2 regions of the Blautia fusiformis genome follow, and region 1 is predicted to be linked to the other one. Evidence: predicted binding sites of a transcription regulator. Region 1 holds the regulator's gene; the other holds the start of a gene.
What was found. The regulator NrdR, encoded in region 1, represses ribonucleotide reductase genes. The targets are predictions, from matches to a motif close to CACAANATNTTGTG.
Positions count from the first base shown of each region.

Region 2: the regulator NrdR is predicted to act here: its motif matches at 7,625-7,638, upstream of LKD46_RS11105 (ribonucleoside triphosphate reductase).

Region 1 is NZ_JAJEPT010000002.1:50,722-66,859, forward strand. Features, by position in the region: gene LKD46_RS02095 (hypothetical protein) at 1-220, opposite strand, end outside; gene pap (polyphosphate:AMP phosphotransferase) at 490-1,962, shown strand; gene sigG (RNA polymerase sporulation sigma factor SigG) at 2,027-2,806, opposite strand; gene LKD46_RS02110 (YlmC/YmxH family sporulation protein) at 2,920-3,174, opposite strand; gene nrdR (transcriptional regulator NrdR) at 3,313-3,762, shown strand; gene gdhA (NADP-specific glutamate dehydrogenase) at 3,955-5,289, opposite strand; gene LKD46_RS02125 (aminotransferase class I/II-fold pyridoxal phosphate-dependent enzyme) at 5,510-6,727, shown strand; gene LKD46_RS02130 (citrate/2-methylcitrate synthase) at 6,975-8,336, shown strand; gene LKD46_RS02135 (YqeG family HAD IIIA-type phosphatase) at 8,358-8,864, shown strand; gene LKD46_RS02140 (shikimate kinase) at 8,861-9,370, shown strand; gene efp (elongation factor P) at 9,457-10,014, shown strand; RNA gene ssrA (transfer-messenger RNA) at 10,276-10,621, shown strand; gene LKD46_RS02155 (FtsW/RodA/SpoVE family cell cycle protein) at 10,738-11,898, shown strand; gene acpP (acyl carrier protein) at 12,040-12,273, shown strand; gene gltX (glutamate--tRNA ligase) at 12,448-13,902, shown strand; gene LKD46_RS02170 (ATP-dependent helicase) at 13,925-15,751, shown strand; gene LKD46_RS02175 (4'-phosphopantetheinyl transferase family protein) at 15,748-16,138, shown strand, end outside.
Region 2 is NZ_JAJEPT010000012.1:38,089-54,226, forward strand. Features, by position in the region: gene LKD46_RS11070 (DUF1385 domain-containing protein) at 1-993, shown strand, start outside; gene prmC (peptide chain release factor N(5)-glutamine methyltransferase) at 980-1,867, shown strand; gene prfA (peptide chain release factor 1) at 1,860-2,936, shown strand; gene LKD46_RS11085 (nucleotidyltransferase family protein) at 2,993-3,910, shown strand; gene glmM (phosphoglucosamine mutase) at 3,925-5,271, shown strand; gene LKD46_RS11095 (tetratricopeptide repeat protein) at 5,280-6,338, shown strand; gene hflX (GTPase HflX) at 6,340-7,575, shown strand; gene LKD46_RS11105 (ribonucleoside triphosphate reductase) at 7,790-10,162, shown strand; gene LKD46_RS11110 (ACT domain-containing protein) at 10,512-10,952, shown strand; gene LKD46_RS11115 (response regulator transcription factor) at 10,980-11,651, shown strand; gene LKD46_RS11120 (sensor histidine kinase) at 11,659-12,717, shown strand; gene LKD46_RS11125 (ABC transporter ATP-binding protein) at 12,904-13,671, shown strand; gene LKD46_RS11130 (ABC transporter permease) at 13,664-15,685, shown strand; gene LKD46_RS11135 (AzlC family ABC transporter permease) at 15,950-16,138, shown strand, end outside.

The DNA of each region.
Region 1 (16,138 bases):
TCAGTACGCAGCTTGTTTTTTCTACCAGCCAGAAAAGTGCGGAATCATCATCGGGGATCATTTTCCAGATTTCGTTTTCTGTATATGGAAGAAGGGACATGAGAGTTTTTAAGTGTCCATCCTGGATCAGACGGTAATCCCCGTCCGGCATGATGATGCCATCGCCATAGAGTTCTTTTTTCTGTTCCATTTTCTGCAGAAGTTTTTCTGTGAGTTTCATGATCGGCTCCTTGATCTTTATTATTTCAACAGTTTTCAGGCACTGCTTTTTTATGAAGTTAAAAAAATAACAATCAGCGTCTATTGTATGAAGCGGCGACAAAAATGTCAAGAGGTTAAAAAGATTTTCGATGCTTATGAATGATTTTTGTTGTGCAATTTGTTTGCTTTTGTGAGGCTAAAGGTTAAAATTATGTAAAAATTATCGTAAAATAAGATCTTCTGTGGTATAATATGAATATTCAAAAAATTCAAGGAAGGACGATGCAGATGTTGAAAAACTGGAACCCGGAACAGATTCCGGAAAAAGAGGATATCAAAGTGCGTTTAAGCGCTGCAAGAACCAGATTATATGAATTGCAGATGGCTCTGAAAGAGCATAAGATTCCGGTGATCGTGCTGTTTGAAGGCTGGGGAGCTTCCGGAAAAGGAAGTACCATAAGTAAGGTGATCAAGAATATCGATCCTCGTTTCTTCAAAGTTGCGACTATGTCAGCACCTACAGAGGAAGACCTTCGGAAACCATTTCTTTACCGATATTTCAGGGAAATCCCGGAAGCGGGCAAGTTTACATTCCTGGATTCAGGATGGATGGATCAGACCTGTCGTGAACGTATGGATAAAAAGCTGAAGGGTGACAATTATTCAAAACGGATTGACAGTATCCGGAGATTTGAACGTCAGCTGACGGATAATGGATATGTACTCCTGAAATTTTTTATGCAGATCGACCGGAAAGAACAGGAAAAACGTATGGGCATCCTTCTGGAAAGCAAGGATACCAGATGGAGAGTCAATGAATATGATCTCTGGCAGAATGATCATTATAAGAAGTGCAGAAAGATTTTCGACCAGTATATGCAGGATACCAATACATCTGCGGCTCCATGGTATATTGTCGATGCCGGTGACCGGAAGTGGGCAGAACTGCAGGTACTGGAAACCATGATCAGCAATATAGAGGTTGCCATGGAAAACAGCAAACATGCAGTGCCGATCCTGCAGAATGTTTTTCCTCTGGTGGAGATGCCCAGATTAAGCGAGATTCCTCTGGATGGAAAAGAAGTGGGGGATGAAGAGTACAAGGCAGAGCTTAAGGAACTGCAGGCAAAGCTTGGAAGTCTGCATAACCGTCTTTACCGAAAAAGAGTGCCTGTGATCATCACCTATGAAGGCTGGGATGCTGCCGGAAAGGGAGGAAATATCAAGAGGATCACGGAGGCTCTTGATCCCCGTGGATTTGAGGTACATCCTATCGCAAGTCCGGAGCCTCATGAAAAAGCCCGTCATTATCTGTGGCGTTTCTGGACAAGGCTTCCCAAGGATGGTCACATTGCCATCTTTGACCGGACGTGGTACGGAAGAGTGATGGTAGAACGTCTGGAGGGCTTCTGCAGCGAGAATGACTGGAGACGTGCCTACAATGAGATCAATGAATTTGAGAAGGAGCTTTCTGACTGGGGCGCTGTGATCGTGAAATTCTGGGTCCACATTGATAAGGACACCCAGCTTGCCAGGTTCAACGACCGCCAGAGCAATCCGGAAAAACAGTGGAAGATCACGGATGAGGACTGGAGAAACCGTGAAAAATGGGATCAGTATGAAACAGCAGTAGATGAGATGCTTCAGAAAACCAGTACTGCTTATGCACCATGGCACATTCTGGAATCCGTAGATAAGAAATATGCAAGGCTGAAGGCGCTTCGGATCGTGATCGAAGAAATTGAGAAAGCGCTGAAATAAGAGATAAAAGCTGCGGCAGGATAACAGATATTCTGCTGCAGCTTTTTGTCTGAAGAGAGATGAATCAATTCCGGAGATAGTTTCGCATACTGCGAAGAGCATGTTTTTCCAGTCGGCTGACCTGAGCCTGGGAGATACCAATCTCATCAGCTACCTCCATTTGGGTTTTTCCCTCGTAGAAGCGGAGATCGATAATGTGACGTTCACGCTCTCCAAGCCGGTTCATGGCATCTCGAAGAGAAATATCCTCCACCCAGTTTTCTTCCAGGTTCTTTTTATCACTGATCTGATCCATAACATATAGGGTATCTCCGCCTTCGGAATACACGGGCTCAAAAAGGCTTACCGGGCTCTGGATCGCATCCATGGCATAGACGATCATTTCCTTGTCGATACCGATCTCATCAGCGATTTCTGCAATGGTAGGCTCTTTGAGATGCTGCCGCATATAGTTTTCCCGGGTATAGATGGTTTTGTAAGCGATATCCCGCAGAGAACGGCTGACCCGTATGCTGTTGTTATCACGGAGATATCTTCGGATCTCTCCGATGATCATGGGAACTGCATAGGTGGAAAATTTTACCTGAAGAGTGGTGTCGAAATTATCGATCGCTTTGATCAGGCCGATGCAGCCGATCTGAAAAAGGTCATCCGGATTTTCACTGCTGTTCTGAAAACGCCGGATCACGCTTAAAACAAGCCGCAGATTGCCTTTGATGTACAATTCCCTGGCTTCTTCATCGCCAGCTTTGATTCTTTTAAAGAGCTCCGCCTTTTCTTCCTGATCGAGAACGGGAAGGGTTGAGGTATTTACTCCGCAGATTTCAACTTTATTCAGTGCCATCTTAGAATCCTCCTTGTCTTGTCAGTACATTAAGATGATTCTCAGAGGGCGGTTGAAATATACTTTTTCAGGGAAAATATAAAAAATAAAGGGCCTTGACAATAAGGAGGTATTTATTCTCCGGACAGCAGTTTTTCATTACGGAAATCAACAAGGATGATATCTTCGCCGATCTGGCGGATGCAGTCCCATGGAATGGAATATTCATTTTCTTTGGAAAAACACCAGCAAAATTTCCCCGGTTCCGGCATGATCAGGGCTTTCAGACGTGCGGTTTCACAGCAGAATTCCACATCAAGAGGGCAGCCAAGACTGCGGCAGGTATGGATATTGATCACTTCTTTTTGTTTCAGCTCACAGATGCGCATAAATTCATCACCTGGTATGATTTTATGGAAAATCTGTAAAATTTATGCAAGTCCGATTATTGACACATTATGTGCATTTATTTTATAATAAAAACGAATTTAGTAATGATTTACTGATCCGGAAAGGGGGAGAGTTCTGTGAGATGTCCGTTCTGTAACCAGGATAATACAAGAGTTGTAGATTCCAGACCTGTAGAGGATACCAATTCCATCCGCCGCCGCCGTCTCTGTGATGCCTGCGGAAAGCGTTTTACAACTTATGAGAAGGTGGAAACGATTCCGCTGACTGTGATCAAGAAGGATCAGAACCGGGAAAGCTATAAACGTTCTAAGATCCAGGATGGTGTTCTTCGTGCCTGCTATAAGCGCCCCATTCCCATTGAGAGAGTGGAAGAGATGATCGATTCCATAGAAGGAGATATTTTCCGGTCAGAAGACCGTGAGATCAGCAGTACCAAGATCGGAGAGATCGTTATGGAGCATCTGAAGGATCTGGATGCGGTGGCGTATGTACGCTTTGCGTCTGTATACAGAGAGTTTAAAGATGTCAGTACCTTTATGGATGAGCTGAAGAAGCTGATCAATTAAGAGATTAAATGAATAGACCGCAAATGCAGGAGATTTCAGGCCGATTGTCAAAAGACAACCGGCCTTTTTTGAAACATGAATGTTTGATTTTTCAGAGATCGTAAAAGTGGATACAAAAAAAAACAGGAACCGCATGGGAAAATCCTCTGCGGTCCCTGCTATAAATATACATTAATGATTCAGGAAACTTAATTAAACAATACCCTGAGCTTTCATAGCGTCAACAACTTTTTCGAAGCCGGCGATGTTTGCACCTACAACATAGTTGTCTTCCATACCGTAACGTTTAGCAGCGTCATCAGTTTTGTGGAAGATATCGATCATGATGTTGTGGAGTTTCTCATCAACCTCTTCTCTTGTCCAGGAAAGTCTCATGGAGTTCTGGCTCATCTCAAGTGCAGATGTGGCAACACCGCCAGCGTTTGCGGCTTTACCAGGCATGAAGAGAACACCGTTCTCCTGAAGGTATGTTGTTGCATCAAGAGTAGTAGGCATGTTTGCACCTTCAACGACGTATTTGCAGCCATTTGCAACCAGTGTTTTAGCTCCGTCAATACCAAGCTCGTTCTGAGTAGCGCATGGAAGGTAGATATCACATTTGATATTCCAGATGCCAAGTCCCTCAGTGTAGGTAGCGCCCTCAACACGGTCTGCATATTCTTTGATACGTCCACGTTTTACTTCTTTGATATCCTTTACGACGTCAAGGTTGATTCCGTTCGGATCGTAGACATATCCGTTGGAGTCGTTCATTGCAACAACCTTGGCACCAAGCTGAGTAGCTTTCTCAACAGCGTAAATAGCTACATTACCGGAACCTGTTACAACGATTGTTTTTCCTTCTACGGAATCATTGTGAGCTTTGGCGATCTCGTTGAGCATGTATACAACACCGTAACCGGTAGCCTCTGTACGGATCAGGGAACCTCCGAAGGAAAGACCCTTTCCTGTAAGGACACCCTCATAAAGGCCACGGATTCTCTTATACTGTCCGAAGAGATAACCGATCTCACGTCCGCCGACACCGATGTCACCAGCCGGAACATCTGTATCTGCGCCGATATATTTGCAAAGCTCTGTCATAAAGCTCTGGCAGAATGCCATAACCTCTCTGTCAGATTTACCCTTAGGATCGAAGTTGGAGCCACCTTTTCCACCGCCGATCGGAAGGCCTGTAAGAGAGTTTTTAAAGGTCTGCTCAAAACCAAGGAATTTCAGGATACCCTGATTTACAGAAGGATGGAATCTTAAGCCGCCTTTGTATGGTCCGATGGCGCTGTTGAACTGAACACGATATCCCTTGTTAACCTGTACAGTTCCGTTATCATCGATCCACGGTACTTTGAAGGAGATGATCCTCTCTGGCTCTACAAGACGCTCAAGGATAGAAAGTTTACGATACTCTTCCTCATTTTTGTCAATTACGACTTTAAGGGAATCGAGAACTTCCTTAACTGCCTGATGGAATTCTGGCTCGCCAGGATTCTGTGCTACAACTCTTTCATAAACTTCTTCTGTGTAAGACATTGTTGTTTCCTCCTCATCACATATTAAATTGCGTTGAAAACTAAATTCGAGTGCTATTATACATTAACATGCTAAAAAAGGGAAGTGCTAAATTTAATTTTTTTAAATTTTTATTTCTTGCGTTGAAAGCCTAAATGTGAGATGATATAGAATAAATATTTTTTGACTATGAAATTAAAATGGTTAAATAATAGTGAAAATTAGAAGAGGAGTGGTTTTTATGAGAACATTCGGGAAATCATCAAAGCTTGACAACGTGCTGTACGATGTGCGCGGACCGGTTGTGGATGAGGCTGCCAGAATGGAAGAAGATGGAATGGAGATTCTGAAGCTGAATATTGGTAATCCGTATCCGTTTGGGTTTTCAGCACCTCAGGAAGTGATCCTGGATATGCTGAGTAATGTTCGTACTTCCCAGGGATATTCCGATTCCAAGGGCATTTTTTCTGCAAGAAAAGCGATCATGCAGTATGCACAGCTTCGCGGGATCCCGGGAGTTACCATTAATGATATTTATACGGGAAATGGTGTCAGTGAACTGATCAACCTCTGTATGCAGGCGCTGCTTGATAACGGGGATGAGATCCTGATCCCGGCTCCGGATTATCCGTTGTGGACAGCTACTGCAACACTGGCAGGCGGAAATGTAGTTCATTATATCTGTGACGAACAGTCTGACTGGTATCCGGATATTGAGGATATCAAGAGCAAGATCACACCAAGGACCAAGGCGATCGTTATCATCAATCCCAATAACCCTACAGGTGCAGTATATCCGAAGGAGATCCTGGAACAGATTGCAGACATTGCAAGAGAAAATGAGCTGATCATCTTTTCTGATGAGATCTATGACCGTCTTGTTATGGATGGATATAAACATACATCGATTGCATCCCTTGCACCCGATGTGTTCTGTGTAACATTTTCAGGATTGTCCAAGTCTCATATGATCGCAGGTTTCCGCATCGGATGGATGATTTTAAGTGGTGCAAAAAGTAAGGCGAAGGGTTATATAGAGGGAATCAATATGCTCTCTTCCATGCGTCTCTGTTCAAATGTTCCGGCACAGTCCATTGTACAGACTGCACTTGGCGGATATCAGAGTGTCAATGAATATACGCAGCCGGGCGGACGTGTTTATGAGCAGAGAGACTTTATTTACAAGGCACTGAATGATATTCCGGGAATTTCCGTTGTAAAACCACATGCGGCATTTTATATATTCCCGAAGATCGATACTGAGAAATTCAATATTTTCAATGATGAACAGTTTGCTTTGGATTTTCTTCATGAGAAACAGGTGCTTGTTGTTCCGGGCAAGGGATTCAACTGGAACCAGCCGGATCACTTCCGTATTGTTTATCTGCCGGATATCCGCCAGCTTGACAAGGCAATGAAGAAGATGAAAGAGTTCTTTGCTACATATAAGCAGGGCTGATCGCAGATAGACAAGAAGAGATTTGCGATCCGCATTCGCTGCCTGCTCATAACCGATAAACTGTAAAGCAGGTATTCGGTTATATTTTCGGCATAGACCGGAACCGAAAAAAATGTTATAATATATCTGAAATATCCCGGCCAGCTACGCCGGGATATACAAATAAGACCAGAATTGCTTGAGAGGGGAATGAGGAGGGACCGTTATCGAACAGCAATAAAACAGAAATCGAAAGGGGAAATAACTGATGAGCAAATTCAACATGAAAGTGACACCTGAGATTGAGAAACTTACCCAGATCTGTCGTGAGAATGACAAACTGGATCTGTCTTTATATGGTAAATACGATGTCAAGCGAGGCTTGCGTGACCTGAATGGAAAGGGTGTCCTTGCAGGACTGACCCAGATCTCCAATGTCCAGGCAACGAAGATCGTGGACGGAAAAGAGGTTCCCTGCGCAGGTAAGCTTTCTTATCGCGGGTATGACATTAAGGATCTGACAAATGGTTTTATCAATGACCGGCGCTTCGGCTTTGAGGAAGTAACCTATCTGCTTCTTTTCGGAAAGCTTCCGGATCAGGAAGAACTGAATGGATTTTCCGGGATTCTTGCGAACCAGCGTATGCTTCCGCGGAATTTTGTAAGGGATGTCATTATGAAGGCACCATCCAGAGATATTATGAACGCTCTGTCAAGAAGCGTGCTGACACTTTATTCCTACGACAAAGACCCGGATAATATTGAACTGGAGAATGTGCTCCGTCAGTGTATCAACCTGATCAGTGTTTTCCCGCTGTTATCTGTTTATGCATATCAGGCCTATAACCACTATGAGAGAGGCGAGAGTCTTTATATCCATCAGCCTAAAAAGGAGCTTTCCACAGCTGAGAATATCCTGCGTCTGTTAAGACCGGATAAGAAGTATACGGCACTGGAGGCAGAGATCCTTGATATTGCTCTGATCCTTCATATGGAGCATGGCGGTGGTAATAACTCTACTTTTACTACACATGTGGTTTCCTCTTCCGGGACAGATACGTATTCTGCGATCGCGGCAGCACTAGGTTCTCTGAAAGGCCCGAAACACGGCGGTGCCAACATCAAAGTCGTAAAAATGTTTAACGATATGCGTAAACATGTACATGACTACAGTGATGAAGAGGAGATCAGTGCATACCTTAAGAAGCTTCTTCATAAAGAGGCCTTTGATAAACGTGGACTGATCTATGGTATGGGACATGCGATCTATTCTGTTTCAGATCCACGTGCAGAAGTCTTTAAAGGCTATGTGGAACAGCTTGCAAGAGAAAAGGGCAGAATGAAGGATTATCAGCTGTATGCTGCAGTAGAGCGTCTTGCACCAAAGGTTATCGCAGAGGAGCGTAAGATCTATAAGGGTGTCAGTGCCAATGTGGATTTTTACAGCGGATTTGTTTACAGCATGCTGGATCTGCCGCTGGAGCTTTACACACCGATGTTTGCTATTGCACGTATCGTAGGCTGGAGCGCACATCGTATGGAAGAGCTTATCAATGTGGATAAGATCATCCGTCCCGCATATAAGAATGTCCTTCCGGAAGCAGAGTATATTCCTCTTTGCGAGCGATAGGAAAGGACTGAGGTGGAATAGATGTTCAGATGCTTTTTTCCGGATGAATATCTGGATTCTGCGTATGGGATCGATTATGAGAAGCTTTACAGAGAAGGATACAGAGGGCTGCTCTTTGATATCGATAATACCATTGTTCCCCACGGGGCACCGGCAGATGACCGGGCAAAGAAACTGTTTGAAAAGCTGAGGGCTCTCGGGTTTCGATACTGTTTTGTATCCAATAACCAGAAACCTCGTGTGGAGCCCTTTGCCAAAGCAGTAGAGGGGGATTTTATAGAAAATGCCCATAAACCGGCTGTGAAAAATTATAAAAAAGCCTGCCAGGTGATCGGAATCGATCTTGACAGGACGATCTTTATAGGAGATCAGTTGTTTACGGATATTTATGGAGCAAAGAGAGCAGGGATCCGGACGATCCTTGTGAAACCGATTCATCCAAAAGAGGAGATCCAGATCGTACTGAAGCGATATCTGGAAAAAATAGTATTACATTTTTACCAAAAAGAGGAGGGAAAGAATTCATGAACCATATTGTAATCATCGGCTTTATGGGTTCAGGAAAGACACGAGTTGGAAAGAGACTGGCGAAGGACCTGGGGCTTCCGTTTATTGACGTGGACAGACTGATCGTGAAAAAAATGAACATGTCAGTAAAGGAGGTATTTGAACGCTTTGGAGAAGCATTTTACCGTGCGCTGGAGACTATGGCAGTCAAGGAACTGTCCACAGACAGCGAACGGAAGGTAATCTCTGTAAGTGCGGGATTGCCTCTTCAGGAGCAGAACCAGAAATATCTCCAGAGTATGGGAACGATCATCTATCTGAAGGGATCTGCTGCAACGTTGATCAAACGTCTGGAAGGAAGTAACAATCCCACATTGGAAGGAACTGAGAATAAAGAAGAGAAGATCAAGAAACTTCTGAAACAGAGAGATCCGGTTTATGAGAAGTTTGCGGACATTAAAGTTGTCACAGGAGTGAAGCCTTTTGATGAGCTGATCGCAGAAATTGAAGAAAAATTGAAGGCTTAAACAAAAAAACAGTTGAAAAATGGCAAAAGGTATTATAGAATAATCCATAGCGAAAAAGAACCGCATATATTAAGGAGGAAATATTTATGATTTCAGCAGGTGATTTCAAAAATGGTATCACACTTGAAATTGATGGAAACGTATGTCAGATCGTTGAATTCCAGCATGTAAAACCAGGAAAAGGCGCAGCCTTTGTAAGAACAAAATACAAGAACATTATCACAGGCTCTGTAGTAGAGAAATCCTTCCGTCCTACAGAGAAATTCCCGGCAGCACGTATTGAGCGTGTAGATATGCAGTATCTGTATCAGGATGGTGGTTTATACTACTTCATGAATACAGAGACATATGATCAGGTTGGTCTTACAGAGGAGCAGGTTGGCGATTCTCTGAAATTTGTTAAGGATAATGAGATGGTTAAGGTTTGCTCTCATAACGGAGAGGTATTCGCAATCGAGCCACCTCTTTTTGTAGAGCTTGAGGTTATTGAGACAGAGCCAGGATTCGCAGGAAATACAGCACAGGGTGCTACCAAACCGGCAACTGTTGAGACAGGTGCACAGGTTCAGGTTCCTCTGTTCGTAAACCAGGGCGACAAACTGAAGATCGATACAAGAACAGGTGAGTATCTCTCACGTGTATAATGCAGCAAAAAACCCGCGTAAGCGGGTTTTTTTGTGCCATAAAATTAAAAGATCATTTTGACAGTATTTAAAATACCAAAGTTTGAATGCATATTCCAGACTGTACAGGTAAGAAAAAACGGTACAGTCTGGACTTTTTTTGAAATATCCTTGACACGAAAAATCATTCTGGTATAATTAAACCCAGTCAAAAAACTGACTAAGAAGTTCGTCTGTCCACCAGAGATGACCGGAAATGATCCTGTCACAGAAGTCTTTTAAGGGCTTGTACTGGTTTCGACGGGGGCTTTGAAGTTAGGGAAGCCATCCGCAGACTCCTGGACTGCGTACCAACCGGGAACTAAATATAAACGCAGACGAAAAGTTAGCGTTAGCAGCCTAAGCTGCTCGTCAGCCCCGTTGCACTCACACATCGGGAATCTGGCGTCGACCATGTGAGAAACCTTGCCGGGTAAGCTTTGCCCCGGTAGATGTATCATGAAGCTACTGAAGCAGTAAGCCTGTCGGTGGGCGTACTGCTGAGGGAATGTTAAATCAGCGACTGTGATGGGAGATGCCTTAAGGGATAGGCTTTCGGACAGGGGTTCGATTCCCCTCAGGTCCATTTATGGAACGTCCCGGAAAGACAGCATTTATGCGGCTTTCCGGGAATTTTTTTTACTTTCTTTATTACTCGTGGATATCAGGGAATTCTTCGCAGATACAGAAAGCGATGGTGATAGAATGAAAAAAACTCTGCTTAACAGAAAAAAGCAGAATAAGAAATCTGATTATTATGATTATAATCTGGTAGCTGTTATTGTACTGCTGGTGTGCTTTGGACTGGTCATGCTTTACAGTACCAGTTCATATATGGCAGAAGTGAATTATGGCAACGATATGTTTTATTTTAAGAAACAGGTACTGATCAGTGCAGCATGTCTGATCGGAGCGTTATTTATTTCAAAAATACTGGATTATCATATCCTTCTTCCTTTTACAACTGCGTTGTATGTGGCTTCGCTGATCCTTATGGGACTTGTGCGGACTCCGCTGGGACATTCCTCTCATGGTGCTACCAGATGGCTGTATATCGGACCGATCAACTTTCAGCCTGCCGAGCTGGCAAAGATCGCGGTTATTATCATGATGGCTTACATGATCGGAAAAATGGGACGAAAGGTGAAAACTTTAAAGAGCTGTATGATCCTGGGACTTCCGGGGGCAGGACTTGCGCTTGCGGCTTATATACTTACAGATAACCTGAGTACAGCCATGATCATTTTGGGAATAACAGTTGGAATGGTGTTTGTGGCACATCCGGATATGCGTCCGTTTATTGCTGTGGCAGCGGCAGGAGTGATCCTTATTGTGATCGGAGTACTTTTTCTGGTTGCGACGACCAAGAATAGTGACAGCTTCCGTGTTATGCGAGTACTTGTATGGCTTCAGCCTGAGAAATATTCCGATGAAGGCGGTTATCAGACGCTGCAGGCATTGTATGCCATTGGCTCCGGAGGGCTTTTTGGCCGCGGGCTTGGAAATAGTATCCAGAAGCTTGGAAGTGTTCCGGAAGCACAAAATGATATGATCTTTTCAATTATCTGTGAGGAGCTTGGAATTTTCGGAGGGATTTTTGTACTGATCCTGTTCGGATATCTTTTGTACAGGTTGTTTTTTATTGCGCAGAATGCACCGGATCTGTTTGGCTCACTGATCGTTACCGGGATTTTTATACATATTGCGCTGCAGGTGATCCTTAACATTGCCGTTGTACTGAATCTGATGCCCAATACAGGTGTCACCTTGCCCTTTATCAGTTACGGAGGAACGTCCATTGTGTTCCTGATGCTGGAGATGGCAATAGCTCTCAGCGTGGCCCGTCAGATAAAATTTCAAGAGTAAAATAGTTTTAAAATCAAAATATTTTTGCTCTGGAGCCATTTTTTGGGAAAATCCTCTTGACAACTGTTTTTGCAGACTATATACTTTGCTCAAAAAGAGGAAACAGATTCGATCTGTAACGATTAAAGGAGAGAATAAGACATGTTAGAAAAAATGAAAGAAATGCTTGCAGAGCAGTTAAATTGTGAGGCATCTACAATCACACCGGAGACATCTTTCAAGGATGATCTTGGTGCAGATTCTCTTGACCTGTTTGAACTGGTCATGGCTCTTGAGGATGAGTACAATGTTGAGATCCCGGCAGAGGAGCTTACAGATCTGAACACAGTTGGAGATGTGATCGATTATCTTAAGAACAAAGGCGTAGAAGCATAAGCAGAAATCTAGGATCCTCTGGGACGACAGTGTCTCAGAGGATTTTTTTTGTATATGCGAAGATACATGAGAGGGATGGCAGGGTATTCCGCCGGAAAACCTATGGACATTTTGAAGGATTTGGGTATATAATAGCACCTATAAAGAGAAACAACAAAAATGAGGAGAAAAGAAATGACAAAGATCAGAACAAGATTTGCACCGAGCCCTACAGGAAGAATGCATGTGGGTAATTTAAGAACAGCTCTTTATGCTTATTTGATCACAAAACATGAAGGCGGAGATTTTATCCTCCGTATTGAAGATACAGACCAGGAACGTTATGTGGAGGGAGCTGTAGATATCATCTACCGTACTCTTGAGAAAACAGGACTTCTCCATGATGAGGGACCGGACAAGGATGGCGGATTTGGCCCGTATGTACAGAGCGAGCGTCAGGCAACAGGCATGTATCTGAAATATGCCAAACAGCTTATTGAGCAGGGAGATGCATATTACTGCTTCTGCGGCAAGGAAGAACTGGAAAGCATGAAACGTACTGTTGCAGGTAAGGAGATCTCTATTTATGACAAGAGATGTCTCCATCTTTCCAAGGAAGAGGTTCAGCGCCGTCTGGATGCAGGTGAGCCGCATGTTATCCGCTTTAATATGCCAACAGAGGGAACCACTACATTCCATGATGTTATTTACGGAGATATCACCGTTAACAATGAGGAGATGGAGGATTTGATCCTGATCAAATCTGACGGTTATCCGACCTACAACTTCGCAAATGTAATTGATGATCACCTTATGGGAATCACACATGTTGTAAGAGGTAACGAATACCTTTCCTCTTCACCGAAGTATAATCGTATTTATGAGGCATTCGGATGGGAAATCCCGACCTATGTTCACTGTCCGCTGATCACAGACGAGACACATCAGAAGCTTTCCAAGAGATGTGGACATTCTTCCTATGAAGATCTGATCGATCAGGGATTTGTGACAGAGGCAGTGATTAACTATGTTGCACTCCTTGGATGGAGCCCGGCAGACAACCGTGAGATCTTTTCTCTTCCGGAGCTTGTGGAGGCATTTGATTATCATCATATCAACAAATCACCGGCAGTTTTTGACATTGCCAAGCTGAAATGGATGAATGGTGAGTATATCAAGAAGATGGATCCGGAGGCATTCTATGAGAGAGCACTTCCGTATCTGAAAGAAGTTCTGAAAAAAGACTTTGATCTTAAGAAGATTGCAGGAATGGTTCAGACCAGAATTGAAGTATTCCCGGATATTCCGGAGCTTGTAGATTTCTTTGAGGCAGTTCCGGAGTATGACAGTGCGATGTACCGCCACAAAAAGATGAAAACAACAGAGGAGACTTCTCTTGCAGTTCTCAAGGAAGTGCTTCCGGTACTGGAAGCACAGGAGGATTATACCAATGATCCGCTGTATGCATCTTTAAGCGCTTTTGTAAAGGAGCACGGATATAAGAATGGTTATGTTATGTGGCCGCTTCGTACAGCAGTATCCGGCAAGCAGATGACACCGGCCGGTGCAACAGAGATCATGGAGATCATTGGCAAGGAAGAGACACTGAAACGTGTACATGCAGCAATCGAAAAGCTTGAAAATAAATAAGAGTGTGATCGATAATCCAGTTATGAAACGAAATCCATCTCAGAAAAGGGCAATCGCCCACCTGTCAGGACCTATGATGGTTCTGGCAGGCCCCGGTTCGGGGAAAACTTCCGTCATAGTAGAAAGAACAGCACATATGATCCAGGAAGGGAAGATACCGGCTTCCTCTGTTCTTGTTGTGACTTTTTCCAGGGCAGCAGCAGTGGAAATGAAAGAACGGTTTCTGAAATTTACCAGTGTTCAGCGAACCGGCGTTACTTTCGGGACTTTTCACGGAGTGTTTTACGGGATCCTCAAACAGGCTTATGGTCTGAATGGAGGAAATATCCTGTCAGAAGAAGAAAAATATGCGATCTTAAGAGAACTGGTGGTAAACTGTGCTGCAGAACAGTCCCAGGAAGGGGATTTTGTGGAAGATATTGCCAAGGAGATCAGTGTTGTAAAAGGTGGAAGGATCTCTCTGGAACATTATTATTCTTCCTGCTGCCCGGATGAAGTATTCCGACAGATTTTTCAGGGATATCGAAAAGTCCTGAATGAAAGAAGAAAACTTGACTTTGATGATATGCTGTTAAGCTGTTATGAACTTCTGAAAAAGCGAAAAGATATCCTATCTGCATGGCAGAAGAAGTTTCACTATATTCTGGTGGATGAGTTTCAGGATATCAATCATCTTCAGTATGATATCGTGAAGATGCTGGCAGCACCGGAGAACAATCTGTTTGTGGTGGGAGACGATGATCAGTCTATCTATCATTTCCGCGGCGCTCACCCGGAGATCATGCTGAATTTCCCGGAAGATTTTAAAAATGCGGAGACGGTGATCCTGAATATCAATTACCGGTGCAGTGGAAATATCTTGGATACAGCCATGAAGGTGATCGATCATAATGAAAACCGTTATGTGAAAAAACTTTCCACACCAAATGAACCGGGAGAGCCGGTGCAGATAAAAGAATTTCGAAATCCCAGAGACGAATATATGGCAGTTGCAGGCCTGCTGCGGAATCGGATGGAAGAAGGGGATAATATTGAAGATACAGCGCTGCTTTTCAGGACTAATCAGGAAGCCGAAGGACTGGTCGCTGCGTTGATGGAGTATGGGGTTCCTTTCACTATGAAGGAAAAACTGCCCAACCTGTTCCGACACTGGATCTGCCGGAATATGATCGCTTATTTGAAAATGGCAGAAGGAGACCGGAGCCGCAGTACATTTCTGGAGATCATGAACCGGCCAAACCGATACATAGCCAGAGATGCTCTGACAGAAAAAAACGTTGATTTTAAAGCATTGGGAGAGTTTTACAAAGACAAAGACTGGATGTGTGACAGGATCACAACGATGGAGACACATCTTCGGATCTTAAAGACTATGGCCCCTTATGCAGCCATTAATTTTATCCGGAATGGCATGGGATACGAAGAATACTTGCAGGAATATGCAAGGTATCGTAAAATAAAACCGGAAGAGCTTATGGAAACCCTGAACCGGATCCATGAAAGTGCCAGAGGAATGAAAACATTGGAAGAATGGATGGCCTATATGGACGAGTATACCAGAAAGCTTGAAGAACAGGCGAAGAAACAGGATGTGAAACGGGAAGGAGTGGTGATATCCACTCTTCATGCGGTCAAAGGTCTGGAATATGACAATGTATATATCATGAATGTAAATGAAGGCAGCATGCCTTATCGGAAGGCAGTCCTGGAGGCACATCTGGAGGAAGAACGGAGGCTTTTCTACGTTGGTATGACACGGGCAAAGAAGAAACTCTGCCTGTATTATGTAAGACAGCAGTATGAGAAGGAACGGGAACCGTCCCGTTTTCTTGAGGAGGCCGGATTATGAATGGGATTATTTATTATACGAAGATCAGAGATGAATATAACAGCAAGAATATGGAGCATATGATCGGGGAAAAACTTCTGGAAATCGGACTTGAGCGGGAATTTGGACGAAAGCTTGCTTTTGAGCCTCGGTCAAAGGGGGAACATGGGAAACCGTTTTTTACCCTGCTTCCAAGAATTCATTATAATATCACACATTCCGGAAAATATGTGATGTGTCTGTTTGCCGGAGAAGAGGTGGGCATTGATGTGCAGATCCACAAGAAGGTAAATTACGAACGGCTCCTTGAAAGAATGGTGCCGGCAGATATGATACGGGAAATCCTGGATGCAGATGATATGGAGAAAGCCTTTTTTGCCCAGTGGGTTTTGAGAGAGGCATATATCA
Region 2 (16,138 bases), on a different contig from region 1:
TCATCGAATATCGGCGGACAGGCGGTCATGGAAGGCATCATGATGCGCCACAAGGACAAATATTCTATCGCAGTGCGCCGCCCGGACCAGGAGATCGAGCTGAAGGTAGAGGATTATAAATGTATCTTCGGAAATCACGCATTTCTGAAGAAACCGATCATCCGTGGTATGGTAAGCTTTGTGGATTCTCTTGTGGTAGGCACGAAATGCCTGATGTATTCTGCGGAGATCGCAGGAGACGAGGAAGATGAGGAAACAGCCAGGAAGAATGAGCAGCTTACAGAAGAAGAGCGTTCTGCAAAGAAAGCCAAAGAGGATAAGCAGTTCAAGTGGCTTCTTTACATTACGGTAGCTACCTCCATGGTGGTTTCTGTGGCTGCTTTTATGTTTCTTCCGTATGTACTGGCCAGTCTGATCCGAGGGGCAGGTGCTTCGGAATTTCTGGTCACCATAGTGGAAGCCTTTATGAAGCTGGCACTGTTTATGGGATATATGTTCCTGATCTCCAGAATGAAGGATATCCAGAGGACATTTATGTATCACGGTGCGGAGCACAAATGTATCAACTGTGTGGAGCATGGTCTGCCTCTGACGGTAGAGAATGTGTTAAAGAGCTCCAGGTTTCATAAGCGCTGTGGAACAAGCTTTCTGTTTCTGGTCATGCTGGTAAGTATTGTGCTGCATTTTGTGTTTGTGGCGGTGCCGTTTTACTGGGTGAGACTGCTGGGAAGACTTCTCATGGTGCCGGTAGTTGCGGGGATTTCCTTTGAGATCATCCAGTGGGCAGGAAGAACAGACAGTAAATTTGCGGACATTATGAGTAAACCAGGTCTTGCCATGCAGAAATTCACCACAAAGGAGCCTGCTGCAGATATGGCAGAGGTAGCCATTAAAGCAGTTGAGGCTGTTTTTGATTGGAGAGCTTATCTGAAAGAGGAATTTGGCCTGGACATCCCATATGAGACAGAGGAGACAGAAAATGCAGACTCTTGAGTCCATTCTGAAAAAAGGTACAACAATACTGAAAGATAACGGATTGGAAGAAGCCGGGCTGGATGCCTGGCTCCTTCTGGAATTTAAGACCGGAAAGAATCGGGCATATTATTTTGCGCATGGAGATGAACCGGTGTCTGATGAGACCGCAGCAGAGTATCTTACGCTGATCGACAGGCGGGCAGGGCATATTCCTGTACAGCAGCTGACTCATCAGGCTTTTTTTATGGGCTATGAGTTTTATGTAAACGAAAACGTGCTGATCCCGAGACAGGATACGGAGACTCTGGTGGAAGAGGCATTGAAACACCTTGGGGATGTGGAAAAACCGGAGATCCTGGATATGTGTACCGGCTCCGGCTGCATCCTGCTCAGCCTTCTTCTGGAACGGCAGGATGCCTGTGGGACCGGTGTGGATGTTTCACCGGAAGCACTGGAAGTGGCAAAAAAGAATGCAGGTATTCTAAAGGTGGAGAACCGGGCGGATTTTGTGGAAAGCGATCTGTTCTCAGCACCGTATTTTTGTGAAAAAGGTGGAAAAGATAGTGGGAAATATGATATCCTTATTTCAAACCCGCCTTATATCGCAACAGAAGAAATTGAAACACTGATGGAAGAAGTCCGCCTTCATGATCCGAGGAAGGCGCTTGACGGAATGGAAGACGGGCTTTATTTTTACAGAAAGATCACCGAAGAGGCCGGGAAATATCTGAAGCCGGGAGGTTGGCTTCTGTATGAGATCGGCTGCACCCAGGGTGAGGCAGTCAGTACAATGATGAAAGCAGCCGGGCTTACCGGGGTTCAGATCGTAAAGGATCTGCCGGGCCTTGACCGTGTGGTGCTTGGACAGAAACAGGAGGAAATACATGTTTGATAAACTGGATGATCTGCTGGTACGTTTTGAAGAGCTTCTCAATGAGCTGGGAGAACCGGGAGTAACCGACGATCCGGCACATTTTCAGAAGCTGATGAAGGAGCAGAGCGACCTGCAGCCAATCGTTGACGCATATAAAGAATATAAGAAAAATAAGGAAACCATCGAGGACAGTCTTTCCATGCTGGAGAGCGAGAAGGACGAAGAGATGCGTGAAATGCTGAAGGAAGAGCTTTCCGATGCAAAAAAGAGAGTGGAGGAGCTGGAGCATGAGCTGAAGATCCTTCTTCTTCCGAAGGACCCTAACGACAGCAAGAACGTTATCGTTGAGATCCGTGGGGGTGCAGGCGGTGATGAGGCAGCACTTTTTGCAGCAGAGATTTATCGTATGTATGTGAAATACGCGGAGTCCCGCCGCTGGAAAACCGAGATGCTCAGCCTCAATGAGAACGGCATCGGCGGCTTTAAGGAGGTTACCTTCATGATCAAGGGTGAGGGTGCATATTCCAGACTGAAATACGAAAGCGGTGTTCACCGTGTACAGCGAGTACCGGAGACAGAGTCCGGCGGAAGGATCCATACCTCTACCTGTACGGTAGCGATCATGCCGGAGGCGGAAGAAATTGATTTCCATCTGGATCTCAATGAGTGTAAATTCGATGTGTTCCGTGCATCCGGAAACGGTGGTCAGTGTGTCAACACCACAGACTCCGCAGTACGTCTTACTCATATCCCCACAGGAATCGTGATTTCCTGCCAGGATGAGAAGTCTCAGCTTAAGAACAAGGATAAAGCACTTCGTGTGCTCCGTTCCCGTCTGTATGAGATGGAGCTTGCCAAGCAGCATGACGCTGAGGCAGAGGCAAGGAGAAGCCAGATCGGTACAGGTGACCGCTCCGAGAAGATCCGTACCTACAACTTCCCTCAGGGACGTGTAACAGACCACAGGATCAAGCTTACCCTTCATCGTCTTGAGAATATCCTTAACGGAGATCTGGATGAGATCATTGACAGTCTGATCGCAGCAGACCAGGCAGTAAAGCTGACAAAGCTGAATGAACAGGAGTAAGCGCTGATTACAGCTACAGCGTTCAAAAAATTATAATAAATCAGGAGGAAACGAAAATGAAAAAGACAGCACTGGTGATCATGGCAGCCGGTATCGGCAGCCGTTTTGGAAAAGGAATCAAGCAGCTTGCACCGGTAGGCCCGAAGGGCGAGATCATTATGGACTATTCCATCCATGATGCACTGGAGGCAGGATTCAACAAGGTCGTATTTATCATCCGTAAAGACCTTGAAGATGAATTCAAAAAAGTGATCGGAGACCGTATCTCCAACATTACAGAAGTTGCTTATGCATTCCAGGAGATCGACGATCTTCCGGGCAATTTTACAAAACCGGCGGACCGTACCAAGCCATGGGGGACCGGACACGCTGTACTGGCAGCAAAGAAAGTCCTTTCCGAGCCATTCGCTGTGATCAATGCAGATGACTACTACGGAAAAGAAGCCTACGTAAAGGTGCATGACTACCTGGTACAGGATCATCCGCAGGATGGCCCGATGCACATCTGCATGGCAGGTTTCCGCCTTGGGAATACATTAAGTGACAACGGAAGCGTCACAAGAGGAGTGTGCCATATTGAGGACGGCAAGCTTGTGGGCGTTACAGAGACACATAACATCTTCAAGACAGCAGACGGCGCAGAGACAAGAAATGATGATGGTACAGCAGAAACACTGGATACAAAGAGCCTTGTTTCCATGAATATGTGGGGACTGACACCGGAATTTATGGAGATCCTTGAGAAAGGCTTCGTTGAGTTCCTTGGCGGGATCAAAGAGGGAGACATCAAAAAAGAGTATCTTCTTCCTGAGCTTATCGACCAGCTGATCCATTCCGGAAAAGCAGCGGTAGATGTTCTTGAGACAAAGGACGAGTGGTTCGGTGTTACCTATCAGGAGGATAAGGCATCTGTACAGGCTGCATTCAAAAAACTTACAGATGACGGCGTTTATCCGGAAGGACTGTATCAGTAATAAAGGAGAACATTATGGGTAAATATTTCGGAACAGATGGTTTTCGTGGTGAAGCAAATGTAAAGCTTACAGCAGATCATGCATTTCGTGTGGGACGTTATCTCGGCTGGTATTACGGCAGAGATCACAAGGCGAAGATTGTGATCGGCAAGGATACAAGAAGAAGCAGTTACATGTTTGAGTATGCCCTTGCGGCAGGACTTACCGCATCCGGAGCAGATGCCTATCTGCTTCATGTGACCACAACTCCAAGTGTATCCTATGTGGTACGTACAGAAGATTTTGACTGCGGTATCATGATTTCCGCAAGCCATAATCCGTTTAATGATAATGGGATCAAGGTCCTTAATGAGAACGGACAGAAGATTTCCGCAGATATTGAAGCACGTATCGAGGCATATCTGGACGGCGAGATCGAGGAGCTTCCGCTGGCAACCGGAGAAGATATCGGCTGTACTGTGGATTTTGCATCCGGAAGAAACCGTTATATCGGACATCTGATCTCTATCCCGTGCCATGATTTCAAAAATATCAAGGTTGGGCTGGATTGCTCCAACGGAAGCTCATCCGCCATTGCCAAGAGCGTTTTTGACGCACTTCGTGCAAAAACCTATGTGATCAACAATGAGCCAAACGGGACCAACATCAACCGTGGCTGCGGTTCCACACACATTGAAGTTCTGAGACAGTTCGTGGTAGATAAAGGCCTGGATATCGGTTTTGCATATGATGGTGACGCAGACCGCTGTATCGCCGTAGACCACCACGGAAACATCATTGACGGTGATAAGATCATGTATGTGTGCGGCAAATATTTAAGAGAGAAAGGCCAGCTCAACGGAAATACAGTTGTAACAACCGTTATGTCTAATCTTGGTCTTTACAAGTCTCTGGAGCGTGAAGGCATCGACTATGAGCAGACTGCAGTTGGTGACAAATACGTTGCCGAGAACATGATGGAAAACAATTACAGTATCGGTGGTGAACAGTCCGGACATATCATCTTCAGCCGCTATTCCGCTACCGGTGACGGGATCCTGACTTCTCTTATGATCATGGAGGCATGTGTGGATCAGAAGGCCACACTCTGCGACCTTGCAAAGGAGATGAAGGTTTATCCGCAGCTTCTCCGGAATGTGCGTGTTTCCGACAAGAAAACAGCACTGGAGAACGAAAAGGTAAAAGCAGCCATTGAGGCAGCCGCAGAGGCACTTGGCGATGACGGACGTATCCTGGTACGTGAGAGTGGTACAGAGCCGCTGATCCGTGTTATGGTAGAAGCGGGAACGGATGATCTCTGCCATAAATATGTAGATAGTGTTGTTGATGTGATGGAAGCCGAAGGGCTTGTTGCAGAATAAGGAATTCCATGAAAAAAACAAAGACCGTATTGATTCTTGCAGCCGTTACAGGAGCCTTGCTTCTGGGCGGCTGCGGCAGTGAAAAAACAAAAATATATGAACAGGCCGGAAAGGATCTTTCCCAGGGAAGCTACAAGTATGCCCTGGAGGAGTACCAGAGCTCTATCCAGAACGGAGTGAAGCTGGTACAGTCCTATCGCGGGGCAGGTATCGCAAGCCTGCGTCTTGGCAAATATGAGGATGCCGTGAATAGCTTCACGGAAGCTCTGAACTGCGATAAAGTAAGCAAAAGCCTTCGTAAGGATATCCTGTCCTACCGGGCTACTGCAGAGCTGAAGTCTGGAAAATACGAGGATGCCATGGCAGACTGCCAGACACTTGGAGAAGATTTTTCCATGGATGCAGGCAGTTATTTTCTCACTGGAAAGGTTGCCCTTGCCATGGATTCCTACGAAGAAGCCGCATCTAACTTCAAACAGGCCTATGGAGAAGATTCCACCTATGATATGGCGATCGAGATCTATGCGGCATATCTGGACAAGGATATGGAAGCGGACGGAACCAGATATCTGGAAGCTGCTCTTTCTTCTGAGGCCAAGGATGCCCAGGACCACTGTGACAGAGGCCGTGTCTACTATTATATGGAAGACTACAGCAACGCAAAAAAAGAGCTTCTGGAAGCAACCAAGAAGGATAATACGGAAGCATTGCTTCTTCTGGGGATGGTATATCTGGCCCAGGATGATGTGGAAAATGCCCAGGCAATGTACAAGCAGTATATTTCTGCAGTGGGTGATTCCGCCAAGGGCTATAATGGTCTGGCACTGTGCGATATCCGAAGCGGAGATTATGATTCCGCTCTTGATAACATCACAAAGGGCCTTCCGACAGCTACCACAGACGAGATGCAGAGTCTTCTGTTCAATGAGATCGTAGCCTATGAAAAAAAGCTGGATTTTGCTACTGCACTGACCAAGGTCCAGGAATATATTGAGATGTTCCCTGAAGATTCCGCTGCAAAAAAAGAGCGGGCTTTTCTGAAAACAAGAACGTCTTCGGAGGGCTGATATGGAATATTTTGAGGAAATACAGGACAGGGTTATCCTGATCGGTGTCCAGGCAGATCGGGGGGATGACATGGAGGAATCCCTGGATGAGCTTGGAGAACTTGCGGCTACGGCAGGTGCGGCGGTTGCAGGCAGGATCATTCAGAATCGTGAGGCCGTACATCCGGGCACCTATATCGGAAAAGGCAAGATCGAAGAGGTAAAAGGTCTTCTCTATGCCCTGGATGCCAATGGTGTGATCTGTGACGATGAGCTTTCTCCTGCCCAGATGAATAATCTGGAGCGGGAGCTGGAGTGCAAGGTTATGGATCGTACCCTGCTGATTCTTGACATTTTTGCGAAGCGTGCCGTCACAAGTGAAGGCAAGATCCAGGTAGAGCTTGCACAGCTTCGTTACCGGTCTGCACGTCTTGTGGGACTACGTTCTTCTCTTTCGCGACTTGGAGGAGGAATCGGAACCAGAGGCCCTGGTGAGAAAAAGCTGGAGACAGACCGTCGTCTGATCCGGAACAGGATATCCGCACTGAAGCAGGAGCTTTCCCAGGTAGAAAAGCACAGAGAGCTGATCCGTTCCAGAAGAGCTGTGGGAAATCTGAAGACAGCAGCCATTGTCGGTTATACCAATGCAGGAAAGTCAACGCTTCTGAATACACTGACAGGCGCTTCGGTGCTTTCGGAGGATAAGCTGTTTGCCACACTGGATCCGACTACCCGTCTTCTGACACTGGATGATGGACAGCAGCTTCTTCTTACGGATACCGTAGGCTTTATCCGCAAGCTTCCCCACAATCTGGTGGAAGCCTTCAAGAGTACCCTGGAGGAAGCCAAATATGCGGATTATATCATTCATGTGGTAGATGCATCCAATCCTCAGGCGGAGATACAGATGCATATCGTATATGAAACCCTGAAAGAGCTTGGTGCTCTGGGAAAAAAGACGATCACACTTTTTAACAAGCAGGACCGTGTTTCCGGGGAAAACTTTCGGGATCTCCGGGCAGACCATACGCTGAAGATTTCCGCACGGACAGGAGAGGGGCTTGAGGAATTTAAGCAGCTTCTTTCTGAGATACTGGCAGAAGGACAGATTTATATGGAACGGCTTTTTCCTTATTCGGAGGCCGGTCAGATCCAGCTGATCCGTGAGTATGGACAGCTTCTTTCGGAAGAGTATACCGAAGGAGGGATTGCTGTAAAAGCAAGAGTTCCGCGGGAAATCTATCCGAAAGTCACATAATGTTAAAATATCCACTCAGTACCATATATAGTACCGTGAACAAAACGGGCACTATATATGGTACTTTTTATGTTGACGCAAAGAGGCGTGTCTGATACAATAAGCCTACAGCGCTTTGAACACAGATCGGGAAACGGAGTGTGTTCGTAAGCAGGCAAGTGAGGCGGAATGGAATATCCGCTTATAAATAAATGCATGAGGGAGGCATTTTCTTATGTTTCAGGTAGTAAAAAGAGACGGTGAATTAGACGAATTTAAAATGGGGAAGATCACCGCGGCAATTGATAAGGCATTTGATGCCAAAGGTAAGAATTACAGTTCGGATATGATCGATCTTCTGGGACTTCGTGTTACAGCGGATTTTCAGAATAAGATCGAGAACAACCGGATTTCTGTTGAGGATATCCAGGACAGTGTGGAGAACGTACTGATCCAGGCCGGATATTCTGATGTTGCCAAGGCGTATATCCTTTATCGTAAGCAGCGTGAGAAGATCCGCAATATGAAATCCACCATCCTTGACTATAAAGAGATCGTAAACAGCTATGTAAAGGTTGAGGACTGGCGTGTAAAGGAGAACTCAACGGTTACTTATTCTGTAGGAGGTCTGATCTTAAGCAACTCCGGAGCAGTTACCGCAAACTACTGGCTGTCTGAGATCTACGACAACGAGATCGCAGATGCACACAGAAATGCAGATATCCATATCCATGATCTGTCCATGCTGACCGGTTACTGTGCAGGCTGGTCCCTGAAGCAGCTGATCCGAGAGGGACTTGGTGGTATTGAGGGTAAGATCACTTCTGCACCTGCAAAGCATTTAAGTGTACTCTGCAACCAGATGGTGAATTTCCTGGGTATCATGCAGAACGAATGGGCGGGCGCACAGGCATTTTCATCCTTTGATACTTATCTGGCACCTTTTGTAAAGGCAGACAACCTTTCCTATCCGGAGGTTAAGAAATGCATTGAGTCCTTTGTATATGGCGTAAATACTCCAAGCCGCTGGGGCACTCAGGCACCATTTTCCAACATTACACTGGACTGGACCGTTCCGGACGACCTTGCAGAGCTTCCGGCTATCGTAGGCGGCAAGGACATGGATTTCAAATACAAAGACTGTAAGAAAGAAATGGATATGGTCAATAAGGCATTTATCGAGACCATGATCGAGGGAGATGCCAACGGACGTGGATTCCAGTATCCGATCCCGACCTACTCCATCACAAAGGAATTCGACTGGTCTGATACCGAGAACAACCGTCTTCTCTTTGAGATGACTTCCAAGTACGGTACTCCGTATTTTTCCAATTATATCAACAGTGATATGAAGCCAAGCGACATCCGCAGCATGTGCTGCCGCCTCCGTCTGGATCTCCGTGAGCTCCGCAAAAAGAGTGGTGGATTCTTTGGCTCCGGTGAGAGCACAGGCTCTGTAGGCGTTGTTACCATCAATATGCCGCGTATCGCATACCTTTCCAGAACGCCGAAGGAATTTTATCAGCGCCTGGACCACATGATGGATATCTCCGCAAGATCTCTTCACATCAAGAGAGATGTGATCAGCAGGCTTCTGGAGGAGGGACTGTATCCGTACACGAAGAGATATCTTGGAAGCTTTGACAATCATTTTTCCACCATCGGCCTTGTGGGAATGAACGAAGCGGGCTTAAATGCCTGCTGGCTGAAAAAAGACATGACAGATCCGGAAACCCAGAAGTTTACAAAAGAGGTTCTGGAGCATATGAGAAACCGTCTTTCAGACTATCAGGAGCAGTATCCGGGAGAGCTTTTCAATCTGGAGGCAACACCGGCAGAGTCCACTGCATACCGTCTTGCCAAACACGACAGAAGCCGTTATCCGGATATCAAAACAGCAGGAAAAGAGGGCGACACTCCGTATTACACAAACAGCTCTCATCTGCCGGTTGATTACACTGCGGATATTTTTGATGCACTGGATATTCAGGACGATCTGCAGACTCTGTATACTTCAGGAACCGTATTCCATGCATTCCTTGGGGAGAAGCTTCCGGACTGGAAGGCAGCGGCAGCGCTGGTACGTAAGATCGCAGAGAATTATCGCCTGCCCTATTACACCATCTCACCGACCTATTCCGTATGTCAGGAGCATGGCTACATCAGCGGCGAGCATTTCACCTGCCCGAAATGTGGAAAGAAGGCTGAGGTTTACAGCCGTATCACAGGATATTACCGTCCTGTACAGAACTGGAACGATGGTAAGACCCAGGAGTACAAGAACCGTACCCTCTATGATATTACCCATTCCCAGCTGAAAAAGGTCCACACCAGTGTGATGACCATGAAGGGTGACGAAGTGGAGATCCAGCCTGTGGAATCTCATAAATATCTTTTTACGACCAGCACTTGTCCGAACTGCCGTATGGCAAAGAAAATGCTGGAAGGCGAAGAGCTGGAGATCATCGATGCTGAGCAGAATCCCGAGCTTGTCAAGCAGTATGGGATCCGTCAGGCGCCGACGCTTGTCATTACTGACGGGGCGAAGGTTAGGAAGTATGTGAATGCTTCTAATATACAGAAGTATGTAGACGAAGAGTTGGATTGAGTTTTTTGCCAAAATAACTGTAAGTAAAAAATGGATGGCTGGACGCATGTCTGTTGGATGTGTGTCTGGCCTTTTTTATATTGGGAATTTTATGTTATGATATTTTATGTTATGATATTTTATGTTTGAGATTTGGGGCCTGGAAAAGATGGTTGACATTTCATGTCGAGATGGGTATACTTATACCTGAATTTAATGATTAAAAGCGTTACGCTTTAACGTATGAATGTATACGCGAAACGCTCCATCCCGGAAGGGCCCCGCTGGGGAAGGGATTCACTTCCACCAAATTTCATGCTAAAATAAAAAAAGAAAATAAAAAAGAATAACAGAAAAGAGGAAAATTATTATGGTAAAACAGAACATCGTCTTCGTAGAAAACACTCCAGGCAGTCTTCAGAAAGTTACAAAGATTCTTGCAGAGAATCAGATCGATATCTACGGTTTCGGCTGCTTTGACGCACCGGAGTTTGCAAACTTCCGTATGGTATGCGACAATCCGGAAAGAGCAGATGAGATCATGGCTGAGCATGGATACATGACTCGTATCACACAGGCTATCCTGGTAGACCTTCAGGATGAGATCGGTGGGTTAGACAAGCTTCTTAGTGTCATGGGCGACAGCAACGTAAACCTTCATTACATCTACACCTTCTTCCACAGAGGCCTGAAAGTTCCGGTAGCGATCATGCACTGTGAGGATCTTCTGGTTGCAGAGAGTGTTCTCCGTAACAATGGATTCCAGGTTCTGAACCGCCTGGTAGATCCGGATGGAGAAGCAGAGGCGTAATCAATCGCATAAAAGGGACAAACAGGAATGAAGTATCGTATTTTTATTGTAGAAGATGACGAAACAATCGCGAATCTTCTGAAAAAGCATCTCAGTTCCTGGGGATATGACGTTTTTCTGGCTGAGGATTTTTCCAATATACTGCAGGAATTTGCGGGGAAAGATCCTCAGCTTGTTCTTCTGGATCTGAAACTTCCATTTTATAATGGCTTTCACTGGTGTGAGGAAATCCGAAAGGTTTCCCAGGTGCCGGTGATCTTCATCTCCTCCGCAGCGGATAACATGAACATGGTCATGGCCATGAGCCGTGGAGCCGATGACTTTATTGCCAAGCCTTTTGATATGGACGTACTGGTGGCCAAGATCCAGGCAATCCTCCGCAGAACCTATTCCTTCGGAAACCCGGGAAATGTCCTGGAACATAAAGGCGCGGTTCTCAATCTTTCCAGAGCGACACTGACCTGGAACGGGGAGGAGACGGAACTGACCAGAAATGAACTGCGTATCCTGGAACTGCTTTTTTCCCAGGCAGGGAAACCGGTATCCAGAGATGCCATTATGACAAAACTGTGGGAAAGTGACAGCTTTGTGGATGACAACACCCTGACCGTAAACATTACACGCCTTCGCAAAAAACTGGAGGCGGCAGGCCTTGTGGATTTTATCATCACGCGAAAAGGTCTTGGATATATGGTGTGAGGTTTTTATGGAATCATTTCGAGCATATTTAAAACAGACAAAAATTTTTTTCATCGCCTGTGTTTTTATGGCGGCTGTGTCGACAGCAGTGATCTGCCTGTACCAGCTTCCCCTGGAGGCGGCGGTCTATCTGGCAGTTCTGTGGCTGGGAGCAGGAGCTGCCGTTTTTTTATACGGTTATGCCTGTTACAGACAGAAGGTGCAGAACTTAATCCTGGTGGAAAAAGCTCCGGAGATTAATCTGGACCGGCTGGGCGAGACCACCGATGAGGTGGAGCTTCTTTACAGGGATATCATCCGGAAACTGGACGGCATGCGGATGGGTGCGGAGACAGAACGGCAGCGTTCTCTGGAAGAAATGACCGATTACTACACTATGTGGGCACATCAGATCAAGACGCCGATCTTTGCTCTACGCCTGCTGCTTCGGGAGGAGCCGGAGGAGAACCGGGAGTCCCTGGCACAGCTTTTTCGCATTGAACAGTATGTGGAGATGGTGCTGGGCTACCTTCGCACGGAGGACATGTCTGCCGATCTGAAGCTGACCCGATGCTCGCTGGATCGGATCATCCGGGAGCAGATCCATAAATACGCAGGGATCTTTGTGTCAAAAAAGCTTTCGTTATCATATGAGGGGACAGATGCGATCGTTCTTACCGATGAAAAATGGCTTGGTTTTGTCATTGGACAGATTCTTTCCAATGCGTTGAAATATACAAGAACGGGCGGCATTGAAATCTGGCTGGAGGATGAGCGTGGAAACAGGGTATCTGAGAATCCAAATTTGAAGCAGAATACGGCCCCGGGGATTTGTAATACGGCCCCGGCAACTCTGGTCATCGCAGACTCCGGCATCGGAATCCAGCCGGAGGATCTTCCGCGCATCTTCGAAAAAGGCTACACAGGCGTCAATGGACGGGAGGACAACCGTGCTACCGGGATCGGTCTGTATTTAAGCCGGAAGATCCTGAGAAAACTGGGTCACGAGATCACTGTGGATTCCCAGGTGGATAAAGGCACGGAAGTTCGGATGAGCCTGTGGAAAAAAGATCTGGAGATGTATTAACCTTACACAAATGTAAGCTTCCTCCGTAAAATGTAAGCTACTTCGATGGCAGCCGCCGGAGAATTTTCTTATACTGAAACCATAACATAGCGTTTCGGGTAATTCTTACATCAGGTTCGATCGCTTTAGAACATGATGCACGACTCCCTGGATCGCTGTAAATACAGATAAGAAAGGAATTAGCGTATGGCATTACTGGAAGTAACAAATGTAAAAAAGATATACAGCACCCGCTTCGGCGGAAATAAAGTGCAGGCACTTTTCAATGTGACATTTTCGGTGGAAGAAGGAGAATATGTGGCGATCATGGGAGAGTCCGGTTCCGGAAAAACAACACTTCTGAATATTCTGGCAGCCCTGGACCGCCCCACATCCGGCGAAGTGCTTCTGGAAGGAAAAAGCATTACTCACCTGACAGAAAAAGAAATTTCCGCATTCCGTCGGAAGAACTTAGGCTTCGTGTTCCAGGATTTCAATCTTCTGGACACCTTCAGCCTCCGGGACAATATTTATCTTCCTCTCGTGCTGGCAGGGGAAGATTATCAGGAGATGGAGCAGAAGATCCGTCCCATTGCAAAAGCCCTTCACATCAACCAGCTTCTGGAAAAATTCCCCTACGAGGTTTCCGGCGGACAGAAGCAGAGAGCAGCAGTTGCAAGGGCACTGATCACAGATCCGAAGCTGATCCTTGCGGACGAACCGACCGGAGCCCTGGATTCCCGTGCAGCCTCCGATCTTCTTTCCATGTTCAATGAGGTAAATCGGGAAGGCCAGACCATTCTCATGGTAACTCACAGCGCGCAGGCCGCCAGCCACGCATCCAGAGTACTTTTTATCAAGGATGGCGAAGTGTTCCACCAGATCTACCGTGGCACAAAAACAAGACAGGAAATGTACCAGATGATTGCAGATACCCTGACGATCCTTACGACAGGCGGTGAGACCTATGCGTAAAGGAATGTTTGGAAAACTGGCAGTGCAGAACATCCGGAATAACCGGAGCACCTATGTTCCCTATATGCTTACCTGCATTTTCTGCATTGCCATGATGTATATGATGGAATTTCTGCGGGACTGTCCCACATTGGAGAAAGCAGTGCCCCAGGCAGCAGAAGTGAGGATGATCGTAGGAACCGGTGAAGTGGTTGTTGGAATTTTCTGCGTTATCTTTCTGATCTACAGCAACAGTTTTCTCATGAAACACAGACAGAAAGAAATCGGGCTTTACAACATTCTGGGACTGGAAAAAGGCCATATCGGAAAAGTGATGTTTCTGGAAACAATCATGACTTCGCTGCTTTCTCTGACGGCAGGGATCGGGATTGGCATCCTTGGAAGCAAGCTCTCCCTGCTTTTGCTTTTCCGTTTTCTTCATGTTCCGGCAGTGCTGGGATTTTATGTTTCCATTACAGGAATCCTGTTTTGCATCGCAGGATTTGGAGGGATTTTTCTTGTTATTCTGGCACTGAATCTTACCAGAGTAAGGATGAATAACCCCATAGAACTTCTGAGAGGCGGAAACACAGGAGAGAAGGAGCCCCGGGCAAAATGGCTCATGGCACTTCTGGGGATGATTTCTCTTGGAGTGGGATATTATCTGGCAGTAACCACGGAATCCCCAATCCAGGCAATTTTCATTTTTCTTCTGGCAGTGATTCTGGTTATGGCAGGAACGTATCTTCTTTTTACCGCAGGAAGCATTGTAATCCTGAAACTTTTGCGAAAGAACAAAAAGTTCTACTATAAAACTGGCAACTTTATCAGTGTCTCCGGCATGATCTATCGTATGAAACAAAATGCGGCAGGCCTGGCCAGCATCTGTATTTTAAGTACAGGAGTGCTCCTGCTTCTTTCTATGACTGTGTCGCTGTATTTTGGAATGGGTGACATCATGGTGAACCGGTATCCTTTTGATACGGATGCCAGGATTTCGGGCATCAGCCAGGAACAGAGTGAACAGATTCAGAAAGTTTTTGCACAGGCAATCAAAAATGATCAGGTGCCGGCAGAAAAAACAGTGGACGAAACTTATCTCGAGATCGGCTGCAGGCAGGAAAAAAACGGTATTATGATCGGACAGGCTTACAGTTACTCAGAAGATGGAAAATCCGTAGATCTGTATACGATCCGTCAGTCTGAGTATGAGAAACTTACCGGTGAAAAAACAGATCTTCACGACGGCGAGATCTTTGCCTGGTATCCGTCTGAAAAGGAAAAAGACATATTAAAAATTGATGACCGGGATTTTGCAGTAAAAAAATGGCTGGAAAAAGCACCTTTAAGTGCCATGAACAATCTGGTATCCAATATGGCGGCAATTGTTGTGACGGATTCCGATTTCGAGTATATTGACGGGCTTCGGACAAAGATGTATGAAGGTCTTGATGCCTACGAGGCTGGAAAAGATCTCACAGTTCATTTGGGTGTAGATATCCGTGGCAGCGGGGAGGAAAGGATCCGGTATGGCCAGGCTGTTTATCAGGCACTGAAAGATTACTGCAGAAGCGGTGGCTTTTCAGAGAATACCATCGTGATCGGTGGTGTCCGCCAGAGTGAGTACGAAACGTATTATGTAGATAATGGAACGACCCTGTTTATTGGAATCTTTTTGGGAGCACTGTTCCTTATGGGAACGGCGATGATCATTTACTACAAACAGATCTCAGAGGGCTACGAAGATCAGAGAAGGTTCCAGATCATGCAGAAAGTAGGTATGAGCCGCAGAGAGGTGAAAGGAGCTATCCGCAGACAGATCCTTCTGGTATTTTTTATCCCGCTTGTGATGGCAATGGTGCATATTTCCATGGCATTTCCGCTGATCCGCCGGCTCCTGCTGCTGTTCGGAATGGCCAATACAAAATTGTACGTGGGCTGCACTGCGGGAACGGTTCTGGCCTTTGCGCTGGTCTATGGACTGATCTACTCCATGACAGCCAGATCTTACTATAAAATAGTGGAAAAAGCATAAAATCGGTGAAAAAGCACAGCTGTGTTTGCTGTGAAGTATTGAAGTTTTGATATGGCAATGCTACAATAAAGGGGCGTGTCAGGAAGCAGAAAAGTTTCCGGGCACGCTCTTATTTACATGTACAACGAACTATAGCGATGCACTAATTTATTGGATCGCTGTAAGACGAGACGCTGGTGATCGCTGCACAGATCGGAGAAGCCTGCAAAGGTGCTTTTCATAGTTGCGTTTTATAACAGAATGTACATACAATGGAGGAAATCGATGAAAAGAGAAAGTTTCAGAAAAGGTATGAAGGATGGAGTTCCCATCGCTCTTGGATATTTTGCGGTATCCTTTACCTTTGGCATGATGGCTGTTGCCGGCGGCTTGAGTATCTGGCAGGCAGTTCTGATCTCCCTGACCAACCTGACATCGGCCGGTCAGTTTGCGGGACTGGACATTATTTTTGCG